DNA from 2 places in the Trichocoleus sp. FACHB-6 genome. Region 1 is predicted to be linked to the other one. Evidence: riboswitches for the same ligand, from Rfam matches in the RefSeq annotation. Region 1 holds a riboswitch; the other holds the start of a gene.
What was found. Region 1 has a riboswitch for cobalamin ahead of H6F66_RS18665 (sirohydrochlorin chelatase). Riboswitches for the same ligand answer to the same signal wherever they lie in the genome.
Positions count from the first base shown of each region.

Region 1 (3,403 bases):
TAATGTAATTGGTGGCGCAGCAAAAATGCGTTTCGATTTGTCGGGGGATACCGCCTCATTAAAGATGGTAGACGATCCGGGGGAAGCGATCGCATCTGCTGATGGCACTGTCTTCATCGCAGATCACGCCTGGTCGCCCTGCTGCACTGATGGTTTAGCTATAGGTTCCCTGGATGGCAACTGGGAAATGAAGGTGCAATTCACTGGCTGGTACAGAGGGTTGAACGCATGGAAAGCGTATTCATCGTCGTCCAAATCGTCAACTATTTCGCTGGCGATGCAAAATTATCGGAGAGTTCAATTAAACGTAGTACCCGCTTCTATCCCTGAGCCTTCCAGCATCGCCTCTATTGTTTTTGCTAGTTTTCTGGCGTTAGCTGTACTTCGTCGCCAACGCAAGGGCATTTTGTAAAAGATTATCCGTGACGAAAGTCATGGTTGGGTTTAGGACTTTCCTCGGATGCAATCGAGAATATTTTTTGTTTACTATAGAGAGAACGAACCGGAAAAAGGATAGAACACGGTGAAACTCAAACTGATTTCGATGTTAGCTGGAGCGGTTGTATTTTTCGTTCCCTTCACTTCAAGTGCAGCTTTTGCCCAAACCAATTCGCCAAGCGCCCCGGCATCTAGCGGATTGATGGGTATCGAATTAACTCCGCAACAAAAAACTAAAATCGAACAGATTCGCAGTAATACTCGATCCCAAATTGAAAATATTCTAACGGCAGAGCAAAAAAATAAATTTAAAGCTGCTGTGGGCCAAGGTCAGGATATGCGTAGGGCTTTCGCGGCGATGAATTTATCTGACCAGCAGAAAACTCAACTGCAAGGTATTTTTCAGTCGGCAGCATCGCAGTTTTCCGCAACGCTTACTCAAGAACAGCGGCAGACAATTATGGAGAATATGCGATCGCGTCAGCAGCCGCAACAAAACCCGAAATAAGTTTCATCAGCATCAAATAAAAGATGATGAACTTGTCTGTTGTTAGAGTCAATCTTTTCCCTCAGATTCAATATGCTGGGGCAGAATGTTCTGCAAATTGTGGAAATTGCGATCGCTTCCAGAAACCTCTTTTGGTTGCACCTTAGCTGATTTTCTTGACTCCCATCACCTGTGCAACCATTACTGGGGAAGCTGACTTTGGGCAATGTGCAAGCCTTATCTGGCGTTGAATTAGATGCAAATGCGGGGCAGCCATTGTGTCTGCCTCAGCAGCCATCAAGTATTTTATATTAGGGTGTTCATCACATTTTTAATGCCATTATTAAATTTATTTTTTCCCCCATTAGCGGGGTGTCGAACTTTCTGAAAAGCCAATCCCATTTTTGCGAGAGTTTTTTCAGCTTCGTTTCCGACAGCTACAACAATATTTATATCAAATAATATAATTAAGTCTTTTAAAAAATACTCCCCAATATTTATTTCTTCTTTAGTGGGCGTTCGATTAGATTGCTGATTTCCAACTTTAAAAGGATGAAAAGGGAAGGCATTCCAAAGTAAAGGGATTTGCTGATACTTTAGCAAGGCTTCCCAAACAATGGTTGCACTCTGCTCTTTATAAACTCGATCAAACTCATTAGTTTTCCGGTAGCCCCTGGATTCGCCAAATAATCTAATTTCATCAAATCCATTTAATAGAATAAATTCACTGGTAAAAGGAACACCTGTTAAACGACATCCTCTATGCCCTGGAGCTTCTCCAACTAACAAAATTTGGCTGTTTCTTTCTGCTAGATGTTTCAAGTATAAAAATAAGTTTTCTCTTCTGACCTCATTTACCAAAAGGTCGTAAGAATACTGATTAAACACATTATTGCTAGATTTAAAATTAGATAGCTCTTTGATAAATTTGTGAAATTTATCGTTCATTTCCTTGGGCGTTATCAAAGAAGTAGCATCAGATTTCAAGAGAAAAAAGAGAGAAGAAATCGGAAGCAACCTATAGTAACTTTGGTAGTCAACCCCTCCCCCCGCATTCTAAGTGTAGTCGAATCAGCTAAGATAGCAAGGCAAACGTGAACCGTAACAGGGTAGGGAAACTCCGGTGTAATTCCGGGGCTGTGCCGCAGCTGTAAGCGATTTTTGTCCTTGGGTATGACGAATCGTTAGCCAGAATGCCTACCTGTTGCGAGGCGCATTCTATTTCCTGCGTTGCACAGGAAAAAAGTTGTAAATCCATGCCTACTATCAATTCAACCACTCTAATTACTCAGTCCTTGGAATTATCACCACTACCGCTACACCGCCCGTTATTGATGATTGGTCATGGTACAAAAGATAATGACGGACGGCAAAGTTTGCTGGATTTTGCGGCAGCATATCAAGCTTTAGACACCTCTAGACCTGTTCTTCCTTGTTTTCTAGAACTCACTGGCCCGACAATTCAGGAGGGGGTAGATCGGTGTGTGGAGGAGGGTTACACGGAAATTTCGGTGTTGCCGATTTTGCTATTTGCGGCGCGACACAATAAGTTTGATGTGACCAATGAGTTAGACCGGGCAAGGGCTAGACATCCCCAGTTAAAGTTTTACTACGGGCGACATTTTGGGATTACGCCTGGGATTTTGGATTTGTGGCGATCGCGTCTTGCTGAACTAGACCAACCTCAATGGAACCGTTCAGACACCGTACTGCTATTTGTCGGTCGCGGTTCCAGCGATCCCGATGCTAACGGCGACGTTTATAAACTTGCCCGGATTGTGTGGGAAGGTAGCGGTTATCAGACTGTGGAAACTTGCTTTATCGGCATTACCCACCCACGTCTAGAAGAAGGTTTCCGTCGCGCCAGACTCTACCAGCCTAAACGAATTATTGTCCTGCCGTATTTTCTGTTTACAGGAGTCCTGGTTAAAAAGATATTTGAAATTACTGCCCAGCAGCAAGAACAATATCCCGACATCTCCATGACTTGTCTGCCAGAAATGGGCATTCACCCGCAGTTGTTGTCTGTATTGCGAGAACGGGAAATCGAAACCCAGCTGGGACAAGTCCAGATGAATTGTGAAATGTGCAAATTCCGACTAGCAGCAGTTGGGAACGGTAACGGACACACTCACGATCATCACCACCACCACCATGACCACAGTCACGACCATTCCCACGCCGCCGCCGATCCCTATGCGAATTTAGAGCGTTACCATGAGAAGATTTGGCAAGCGCCTTGAACAAATGGGTAATAGGTAGTAGGTAATAGGTAATAGGGCTAGATGTTCCTACCAATTACTCATTACCGTTTACCTAAAACTTATGTCTAAAGAATTTTCAATTGGTGAGCGAGTCCGGGTGGTAGCATTGCCACCATACGTCAAAACAGCGGAACCGATGCCAATGCTGCGTCCTCCTGATGTGATTCAGCTTGGGGAAGAAGGCATTGTTATGGATCGTCGTCCGGGGGGATAT
Region 1 covers NZ_JACJOY010000096.1:73,178-76,580, reverse strand. The annotation lists gene H6F66_RS18680 (PEP-CTERM sorting domain-containing protein) at 1-412, shown strand, start outside; gene H6F66_RS18675 (P pilus assembly/Cpx signaling pathway, periplasmic inhibitor/zinc-resistance associated protein) at 524-946, shown strand; gene H6F66_RS18670 (uracil-DNA glycosylase) at 1,232-1,873, opposite strand; cobalamin riboswitch at 2,015-2,145, shown strand; gene H6F66_RS18665 (sirohydrochlorin chelatase) at 2,182-3,168, shown strand; gene sipA (regulatory protein SipA) at 3,251-3,403, shown strand, end outside.

Region 2 (3,403 bases), on a different contig from region 1:
CGTCTGGCGGCTGCACGTCAAGCTAGAGAGGAGTAAAAGTAATGCACTTAGTGATGATTCTTTTTGCGCTCTTGTTGGTTTGGTTTCTGAGATGGCGATGGTCTTATCCTGTAGGAAATTGGCAAGAACGTTGGCAAACAGCGCTTTGGTCATTTCTGTTTGGGCCACTGTTACTAATCATGACAGCGATCGCGCTGCTGTGCATGGGTGCCAACGGACAAATGGGAGGGTTGCAAACCGGATGGTTCAGCTATTCTCTGGCTCTAAGCTTTCTAGGGTATGCTGTCGTTTTATGCCTCAAATTAGCAATTGAGGGATGGCGTTCTGTGCGACAAACACGCACTTATCCCCAAATCGAACTTGACGGCACAGTTCGTTTTCTCGACGCGAACGTTCTATTTAGCGCCCAGGTTGGTTTCTGGGAACCGGAATTAGTCGTTAGCCGGGGATTATTGGAAATGTTGGATACGGAGCATCTCGATGCTGTAATTGCCCACGAGCAAGGGCATCATTATTATCGGGATACCTTTTGGTTTTTCTGGCTCGGATGGATGCGATCGCTTACATCTTTTCTACCGAATACAGAAAGTTTGTGGCAGGAACTTTTGCTTTTGCGCGAACTACGAGCCGATAGATGGGCGGCACAAAAGGTAGATTCTTTAGTGTTAGCTGAATCTCTGCTTTGGGTGGGAAGCTGTCCACCGATTCAATCAGATAATTTCTGTGCTGCTTTCAGTTCTGTGGCACCACCAAATCGGTTGACGGAGCGCATAGAAGCGCTTCTCTCACAAGAACCATTGCCACGATGCCCTAATAATATGTGGTCTTGGAAGTGGTTAGTTTTGGCGTTTCTGCCTCTGGTTAGTTTGCCATTTCACACATAATTTGTAGGTCGAAATATAAGAACCTCTCCTCGCCTGCGGCTGTGGCTCCCCGGTTAGCAGCAGGGTGGTTTCATACAACCCTTAGAAAATATCGAAAATTGCGACATTTTGTAGGGGCATGGCATTGCCATGCCCCTACCGCCAACCAAAATCAACTGCCTCCTCGCAAGCGAGGTGGGGTTCCGGGTTCCAGAAAATTACGGGTAATCAACCAGACTTGATATCAATTGTCAATTTGTCAAGTTGAAACGTTCAAACGTCATTTAATAATGACTAACTAATTGACGACGCGAGGAATACAACACCAATTGAAGATATAACTAAACCAGCGAGTTGCAGAAAGGATAAACGTTGAGTGTTAAATTTCTGGGTCGCCGCACTACCAAACCGGAAAGCAGCAAAAGCAACGCCATACTGAATTAAAGTAAAACCCAGTAAGTAGGCAAATAACTCAGTCATCCCAGCACCGATAATCGCCTCACCATAAGCGTAACCGTGAAACAAACCCGCGATCGCACCCAAAACCATCTGTAAAATCCAGTTAGGTTTATTTTGTTTTACCAGCATCGCCCCAAATGCGATCGCGCTTACAGCAATAATTATCTCTGCTACTGGTAAATCAACGCTCAGTAAATGAATCCCAGTTCCTACCATTGCTGCTAGAACAAATCCCGCTGGTATCAGTGCGCCCTGCACTTGTCCAACCGCCAGTAACCCAATAGCAATCACAAAAGCAAAATGATCCAAGCCAATCAGCGGGTGCGCCAGCCCTGAGAGGAACCCTTCAAAGAAATTAGAAGGTACGTTACCGCCCATAGAATGGTGAGCATAAGCAGGCTTTTGGGCAATTAAACAGCCAACCCCGATTAAAGCAGCGACGCTTGTGTATCTTGGCAGTAGCTTGAAGAAATTAAAGTGTTTAATTTTAGTCATAATCTGTACCTCGCAGATGTATCAAATTCTTTACTGTTGATTGGTAATTAGGAATTGGGAATTTTCCCCAGTCCCTTTATCTCCCATCGGTGGGCATTCTGACTTAGAGGCTGTAACTAATGCCTCATCACAGCTGCGGGACAGCGCCGGACTTGCACCGAACTTTCCCCTTAACTCTGGTGGCTGCTCCTCACCAGAACCGATTGAGCAGAGCAATCATATCACTTCAGGGTTGGCATTTGAAAAAATGTCTGTAAAATTAACTGCAAAGACCGCAAAACCGCCAGAGAGAACGAACTTTATTTGAGGAGTGAGCGAATATGTGCGTAACTTGTCTTGTTACTTCCGCTTTAATGTTCTTTACACCAAGTGTTTCTGACGTGCCTTCATTGGCAGGGAATCAAGTTGCATTAGCTCAAAAAACCCAAGCCGCCATCACTCAGCTAGTTAAAAATCTGCCTAATTCCTCAGAAATTAGCCTACTTCGAGATGGATTAGAAGTGTTACAAGTAAAATTAGCTAAAGCCAAAAATGATGTGGAAGCTCAAGCCATCCTTGATACTGAGTTGGATGTTTTAAATAAGCGCATTAATGCCGATCCCAACTCTTGGAAAATCAATGAGGCGCTGGAGGAAATTCTGATAATTGATGACAACGATCAACTTATTAAAAGTTTAAAATTGCCTACAAGTAAAACTAAAAATTTGCAACCTGTGCCTAAATCTCAAGGCATGAATTGGGGTTGGTTGCGTTAGAAGGTAACTGAAAGGGGAGCGCACCTCAATGAAAGAGGTGGCTCCCCAACCTACATCACTATTTACTGCTGATTTGGAGAACTTAAAGGTGTAGGTGATGGCTGGCTTTGTTGACGCTGACTCTGCAAAGCATCTTGAGCTGATATTCCTTCACCTTCAGCGCCAAAGTACCACAGAGCCGCCGCCGCCTCAGCACGAGTTACAGGTTTTTTCGGCTGAAACAACGTCGTATACCCAAAAACTCGCCGGATATTCGCTAAATCTCCATTCTGGAAATCTGCCAACACCGCCCGTAAAGCCTTGGGTTCAGTTTTCCCTGCATCCTGAAATCCCCACGTTTGCTTTACCGCGTCAACTGAAGCTGTGGGTAAAGAAGAGCGCGTATCTAGAGGCACTTTCCAGAGAATCAGATTTTCGCGGGTTAGAGGTGCATCCGGGCGAAATAAAACAGCAGTAGCATCACCTGTCAATCGACTGGGAATTAACCCCGACTCCGCTAAACCTTGAATAGCTGAAAAATCTGGGTTATTTCGGGGAATATCTTGAAAAGCTGGTTGAGCGCTATCTGATGCCAAACGGATTTGTTTGCCTGGATTATTGGCATGAATTTGATTATTAACTGCAACCAGCCACCGCGCAAATTGTCGGCGGGTGATAGTTTTATTCGGTTCAAACTGTCCGCTGGCAGTTGGGTTATTTTTGGAGCCAACCGACTCTTGAGTAAGTACCCCCAATGCTGCTAAGTCTTCTACGTACTGACGTAATTCTTGGGGTGCTTTATTTATATCAGTGAATACTGATGAGCTAGTTGAGGGCGCGGGATTTTCACTA
Region 2 covers NZ_JACJOY010000106.1:22,278-25,680, reverse strand. The annotation lists gene H6F66_RS21400 (BlaI/MecI/CopY family transcriptional regulator) at 1-36, shown strand, start outside; gene H6F66_RS21395 (M56 family metallopeptidase) at 42-884, shown strand; gene H6F66_RS21390 (HupE/UreJ family protein) at 1,158-1,817, opposite strand; cobalamin riboswitch at 1,888-2,036, opposite strand; gene H6F66_RS21385 (hypothetical protein) at 2,138-2,572, shown strand; gene H6F66_RS21380 (S-layer homology domain-containing protein) at 2,635-3,403, opposite strand, start outside.
Region 2: another riboswitch for cobalamin. It lies ahead of H6F66_RS21390 (HupE/UreJ family protein); the one in region 1 lies ahead of H6F66_RS18665 (sirohydrochlorin chelatase).